DNA from 2 places in the Streptomyces sp. NBC_00028 genome. Region 2 is predicted to be linked to the other one. Evidence: predicted binding sites of a transcription regulator. Region 2 holds the regulator's gene; the other holds the start of a gene.
The links. The regulator HspR, encoded in region 2, represses chaperone genes until heat shock. The targets are predictions, from matches to a motif close to TTGAGNNNNNNNNNCTCAA.
Positions count from the first base shown of each region.

Region 1: the regulator HspR is predicted to act here: its motif matches at 1,781-1,799, upstream of lon (endopeptidase La).

Region 1 is NZ_CP108293.1:3,520,829-3,524,237, reverse strand. Features, by position in the region: gene OG885_RS15410 (sulfatase) at 1-279, opposite strand, end outside; partial or broken gene OG885_RS15405 (GNAT family N-acetyltransferase) at 451-999, opposite strand; gene OG885_RS15400 (GNAT family N-acetyltransferase) at 996-1,646, opposite strand; gene lon (endopeptidase La) at 1,822-3,409, shown strand, end outside.
Region 2 is NZ_CP108293.1:4,811,387-4,814,795, forward strand. Features, by position in the region: gene OG885_RS21520 (PA14 domain-containing protein) at 1-1,345, shown strand, start outside; gene OG885_RS21525 (heat shock protein transcriptional repressor HspR) at 1,439-1,885, opposite strand; gene dnaJ (molecular chaperone DnaJ) at 1,891-3,072, opposite strand; gene grpE (nucleotide exchange factor GrpE) at 3,109-3,409, opposite strand, start outside.

The DNA of each region.
Region 1 (3,409 bases), 1.3 Mb from region 2:
ACCGCTGCCGCCGAGCCAGTCCAGGGTCTGGGGGAGCGCCCAGTCCGTGTCCTTGGGCTGGTCGTCGGTGAGGACCAGGAGGATGTTGGGGCGGTCGTCCCCGCGGGTGGCGGGGGAGGGGGCGCGGCTCGCGACGGGGGCGGCGGTGGCGCCGGCCGTGGGGGAGTCGCCTCCGGTGGCCCTGAGCACGAGCGGTAGCGCGGCCCCCGTCGCCGCCACGGCCGCCCCCGTCAGCACCGCGCGCCGCCCGGGCCGTCGCCGCTGCTCCCCGTCGCTCATCCCTGTCCCCAAGTCCCCGTAAAACCCCATACAAACGCTCAACCGAGCTGTGAACGAGCTTGCAGTGTGCAGGCACTTCCTTTGAACGGCGTTGCGGAGATGTCGCGGCGGGCTTGCGATGACGTGGAGATCAGGGCCGGTCAGGGATCTTCGGTCAGGTCGGGCGCGTTGATAGGTCACGCCTCGGGCGGCGGCGAGGGTGGCGAGGGTGGCTACGAGGGCGCGGTAGATCCCGCGGCCCCGCCACGCGGCGAGCGTGGAGCCGCCCCACAGGCTCGCGAAGTCGGTGCCCGCGCGGAAGGCCGGCCAGGCGGCGGAGACGACCTCGCCGTCCGCCTCGGCGACGTAGACCGCGATCTCGTCGGGAGCGGTGGCGACCCGCCCGATGAGATCGTCGGCGAGCCAGCCCCGGTCCTGGCCCCACACGGCCGACTCCATGGCCGCGATCCGCCGCATGTCCGCGTCGGCGGTGACGCGCCGCGGGGTGACACCGTCCGGCAGCACGGGCTCCCGTACAGCCATCTCGGCCGCGCGGCCGATCAGCATCGTCTCCCGGTCCTCCGGTAGCTCGTCCAGTTACTCGCCCTCCACCCCGAGGTCGCGCGGCCCGCTCACGAACCCCCGGAACTGCCCGCCGATCCGCAGCAGCGGCCTGTCCCTCTCGTACGTCACCCCGGTCGGCGGGGTGGGGCAACCGGTCTTGCCCGCCCCCCGTTTCAGTCCCCGGTGTACTTCGCGCTCGTCAGCACCGCCGACACCGTCCAGCCCAGCGACTCGTACAGCGCCCGTCCCGCGGGCGTGCCCGCCAGTACGCATCGCTCCGCCCCCTCCTCCAGCGCCGCTCGCTGGAGGGTGCGCATGACGAGGGTGGCGAGGCCGCGGCGCTGGTGGGTGGGGGAGGTGGCGATCTGGTCGGCGACCGCGGTGGCGCCGGTCGGGGCGAGCTGGCCGCGGGCCGCCCAGGAGCCGTCGGGGCCGGCGACCATGGTGCGGACGACTCCGCCGCGCGACCAGGTGTGCTGCCGGTAGCCCTCCGGGAGCGGGGGCACCTCGGCGGTCGCCGGGGTGAGGGGGAGCGTCATCAGATAGCCGGGCTCGGGGTCGATCCACCAGCGGTCGTCCAGCCAGCCCGAGACCACGGCCGGATGCCGGAACGCCTTGAGCCAGACCCCGGCCCCGGTCACGCCCTCGGCGACCTTCCGTACGGCCGCCCGCTCGACGCCCTCGCCGATCCCGCCGAGGACATGCCGGGTGACGTGCCCGTCCATGCCCATGTCGATCGTGCAGCCCCAGGGCTCCAGCACCGGCGGGGCCGCCCCGCGCGAGACGACCCACCCGTCCACCCAGGCCCGCACGGTCTCGTCCACGACATCTCCTCGTAATGAGTGAAATACTTGAGTGACTATTACTAAGGAGACGATACGCGGCTCGTCACGCGCCCCGACAGACGTGATCGCTCACAGCGAACGCGTCCGGGGGAACATTCAGAGGCTCACGTGCATTGAGTCGGCATAGCTCAACTTGAGTGCCGAAGGGGAGATCATGGCTTCGACGTCCACACTGCTCACTCTGCCTGTGCTGCCGCTCGACGACGAGGTCGTGCTGCCCGGAATGGTGGTCCCGCTCGATCTGAACGACGCCGATGTGCGCGCCGCGGTGGAGGCCGCCCAGGCCGCCGCCCGCTCCGAGCCCGGAAAGCCCAAGGTCCTGCTGGTGCCCCGGATCGACGGCACCTACGCGAGCACCGGTGTCCTCGGCACCGTCGAGCAGGTCGGCCGGCTCGCCGACGGCGACCCGGGCGCGCTCATCCGCGGTCGCGGCCGTGTGCAGATCGGCGCCGGCACCACCGGCCCGGGCGCGGCGCTGTGGGTCGAGGGCACGCGCATCGACGAGACGGTCCCCGAGCCGCAGCCCGGCCATGTCACCGAACTGGTCAAGGAGTACAAGGCCCTCGCCACCGCCTGGCTGCGCAAGCGCGGCGCCTGGCAGGTCGTGGACCGCGTGCAGGCCATCGACGACGTCTCCACGCTCGCCGACAACTCCGGCTACTCGCCGTTCCTGACCACCGAGCAGAAGGTCGAGCTGCTGGAGACCGCCGACCCGGTCGCCCGCCTCAAGCTCGCCACCCAGCAGCTGCGCGACCACCTCGCCGAGCAGGACGTCGCCGAGACCATCGCCAAGGACGTCCAGGAGGGCGTCGACAAGCAACAGCGCGAGTTCCTGCTCCGCCGCCAGCTGGAAGCCGTACGCAAGGAACTGCGCGAGCTCAACGGCGACTCCAAGGACGCGGCCGAGGAGTCCGACGACTACCGCGCGCGCGTGGAGGCCGCCGACCTGCCCGAGAAGGTCCGCGAGGCCGCCCTCAAGGAGGTCGACAAGCTGGAGCGGTCCAGCGACCAGTCCCCGGAGGGCTCCTGGATCCGCACCTGGCTGGACACCGTCCTCGAACTCCCGTGGAACGAGCGGACCGAGGACGCGTACGACATCCAGGGGGCCCAGTCCGTGCTCGACGCCGAGCACGCGGGCCTGGAGGACGTGAAGGAGCGGATCACCGAGTACCTGGCGGTGCGCAAGCGCCGCAGCGACCGGGGGCTCGGTGTGGTCGGCGGGCGGCGCGGCGGTGCCGTACTGGCCCTCGTCGGTCCGCCCGGTGTCGGCAAGACGTCCCTCGGTGAGTCCGTCGCGCACGCCATGGGCCGCAAGTTCGTCCGTGTCGCCCTCGGCGGCGTCCGCGACGAGGCGGAGATCCGCGGCCACCGGCGGACCTACGTCGGCGCGCTGCCCGGCCGGATCGTGCGGGCCATCAAGGAGGCCGGGTCGATGAACCCGGTGGTCCTGCTCGACGAGATCGACAAGGTGGGCTCGGATTTCAGGGGTGACCCGGCCGCGGCGCTGCTCGAAGTCCTCGACCCGGCGCAGAACCACACCTTCCGCGACCACTACCTGGAGGTCGAACTCGACCTGAGCGACGTGGTGTTCCTGGCGACGGCGAACGTCCTCGAAGCCATCCCGGAGGCCCTGCTCGACCGTATGGAGCTGGTCCGCCTGGACGGCTACACCGAGGACGAGAAGGTCGTCATCGCCCGTGACCACCTGCTCCCGCGCCAGCTGGAGCGGGCGGGACTCGCGG
Region 2 (3,409 bases):
CGGGTACAAGGTCTACCGGCGGCTCAAGGGCACGGCCTTCGGCGGCAGCCCGCTCGCGACGACCACCGCCACCTCGTACACCGACATCCCGCCGGCGACCGGAGCGACGTACTACTACGAGGTCCGCGCGTACGACAAGGCGGGCAACGTCTCCACCGGCACCGCCGATCAGCCGGTCGGCACCCCCGACCGCACCGCCCCCGACGCGCCCACCGGGCTGTACGCGAAGGTGGGCCCGGGTGCGGTGACGCTCGCCTGGGACACGAACGGTGTCACGGACACGTACCGCGTGTACCGGGCGACCGCGCCCCAGGGGCCGTTCACGCGGATCGCCGACGGGCTCGACAGCGCCTGGTACCGGGACACCGGGGCCGATCTGACCGGGCGGCTGTACTACCGCGTCACCGCGGTGGACCCGGTCGGCAACGAGTCCGCGCCGTCCGTCGTCGCCGACACCGGCGAGCCGGACACGACCCCGCCCGCCCAGGTCACCGACGTGACGGTGGAGGGCACCACGGCGGGCAACGCGGTGCGCTGGCAGACCTCGTCCGACGACCGTCACGTCAACCACTACGAGGTGTGGGCGGCGCCCGAGGGCGCGTCCGACCCCGACGGACCGGAGACCGTCTTCGGCCTCTCGTTCAACGACCAGCGGGCGGCGGCCGGAGTCCCGCTCACCTACCGCGTCCAGGCCGTCGACGACTACGGCAACCTCGCCCCCGTCTCCGCCCCGGTCACCGCGACCCGCCCGGCCCCCGGCGCCGTGGCGGTCCCGACCGGCGTCGAGGGCACGCCCCTCGACAGCGCCACCGAGCTCACCTGGGTCTCGGTGCCCGACGCCACCGGCTACCGGGTCTACCGGCGCACCGACCGGAACGCCGCCTGGACCCGGCTCGGGGACCGTCCCACCACCGCGCTGCGTTACTCCGACAGCGAGGCACCGGGCGTCTCCGCCTACTACTACGTGGCCGCCCTCGACGCCGAGGGCCGCGAGTCGGCACCGTCCGAGTCCGTCCAGGTATGGCGCGAGACCCCGGCCACGCCGACGGCTCCCGTCGCGCCGACGATCACGCTGTCCGCCCCGTACAAGGAGTGCACGACCAACGACTGCGCGCCCCACGGCGGCACCGGCGTCCCGCTCACGGTGACGCTGAAGCACGATCGGCTGCTGTCCGGGTACACGTACCGCTTCTACGGGCCGTCCAACAGCGGGTACTTGACCACCGACGGTTCGACGATCACCTGGACGCCGTCCGGGCCGGGCCTCTACACCTTCGAGGTGCGCGCGATCGACTACTACGGCCGCAGCGGCCCGTTCACCAGCGTGCGCTTCATGGTCGGGTGAGGAGCACCCTCCAGGCGTCGGACGACCGGCACAGAAGCGGGCCCGGAGAATTTCTCCGGGCCCGCTTTCACACGCCTGTGCGTCCGGTCGTGTCTAGTCCTTGGCCTTCTTCGGCCGCCACACCACCAGCGCGCTGGTCTGCTGCACCTCCTGGTACGGCACCAGGTCGCGTCGGTACGACGCGTGCACCGCGGCCTCCCGCTGGCGCATCGTGGCGGCGGCGCCCTCCAGCGCCGCCTCCATCTCCGCGACACGGGACTGCAGGGCCGCGACCTGGTTCTCCAGCTCGATGATGCGCTTGATGCCGGCCAGGTTGATGCCCTCGTCCTGCGACAACTGCTGCACGGTGCGCAGCAGTTCGATGTCGCGGGCCGAGTAGCGGCGGCCCCGGCCCGCGGTGCGGTCCGGGGAGACCAGGCCGAGGCGGTCGTACTGGCGAAGGGTCTGCGGGTGCAGGCCGGAGAGCTGGGCCGCCACCGAGATGACGTAGACCGGGGTTTCCTCGGTCAGTTCGTACGGGTTGCGTCGACGGCCGTCCATCTCTGTCATGCTCCCTTCGCGGCCTGGAACAGCTCCGCCCGCGGATCCTCGTCCGCGGTCGCCTCGCGATACGCCTCCAGCGCTTCACGAGCCTTCCCCGTCACGTCCTTGGGGACACTCACCTCGACGGTGACCAGAAGGTCGCCGCGGGTGCCGTCCTTGCGGACCGCGCCCTTGCCGCGGGCGCGCATGGTGCGGCCGTTGGGCGTGCCGGGCGGGAGCTTGAGGGTGACGGGCGGGCCGCCCAGGGTGGGGACCCGGACCTCGCCGCCGAGGGCCGCCTCCGCGAACGTCACCGGGACGGTGACCGTGAGGTTGTCCTCCTTGCGGCCGAAGACCGGGTGCGCGTCCACGTGGACGGTGACGTACAGGTCGCCCGCGGGGCCGCCCCGTTCACCCGGCGCTCCCTTGCCGCGCAGGCGGATGCGCTGGTTGTCCGTCACCCCGGCGGGGATGCGGACCTGCATGGTGCGCGAGGACTTGGCGCGACCGCTGCCCTTGCAGTCCATGCAGGGGTGCTCGGCGATCAGACCGCGGCCCTTGCAGTCGGGGCAGGGGTCGGTGAGCGAGAAGCCGCCGCCCGAACCCCGCGCCACCTGGCCGGTGCCGACGCAGGTCGGGCACACACGCGGTGTGCCGTTCTTGTCGCCGGTGCCCGAACAGGCCTTGCAGGGGGACTGCGAGGACATCCGCAGCGGGACCGTGGCCCCCTCGATGGCTTCGGTGAAGCTCAGCGTGACCTCGGTGTCGATGTCCTGCCCGCGCCGCGGCTGCACCCGGGTGCCCCCGGTGCCGCCGCGGTTGAACAGGCCGCCGAACACGTCGCCGATCCCGCCGCCGAAGCCGCCTGAACCCTGGCCGCCGCCCTGGGCGCCGCCTCCGAAGAGGTCGCCCAGGTCGAAGTTGAAGGAGCCGCCGCCCGCGCCCGGCCCCGGCCTGAAGCCGCCGTTGCCGAAGAGGGCGCGAGCCTCGTCGTACTCCTTGCGCTTCTTGGGGTCACCGAGGATGTCGTTCGCCTCGGAGATCTCCTTGAAGCGCTCCTCCGCCTTGACGTTGCCCTTGTTGGCGTCCGGGTGGAACTCGCGGGCGAGTTTCCGGTACGCCTTCTTGATCTCGGCCTCGGTGGCGTCCTTGGGGACGCCGAGGACCTTGTAGTAGTCCTTCTCGATGAAGTCCTTGGTGCTCATCCCCGACGCCCCTCCTCTCGATCAGTCCAGGTGACTTCAGCCCTCTTCAGAGCTGTTGTCCTTCTCCTCGGTCTCGGCGTCTTCGGCCTTGACCGTCTGCGCGCCCGGCTGCGGTTCGGCGACGGCCACCCGCGCGGGGCGGATGGTGCGCTCGCCGATGCGATACCCCGGCTGGAGGATCGCCACGCAGGTCGTCTCGGTGACGTCCGGCGCGTAACTGTGCATCAGGGCCTCGTGGATCGTCGGGTCGAAGGGCTCGCCCTCCTTGCCGAACTGCTGCAGACCCATCTTCGCCGCGACGGTCTCCAGCGACTCACCGACGGACTTGAAGCCGCCG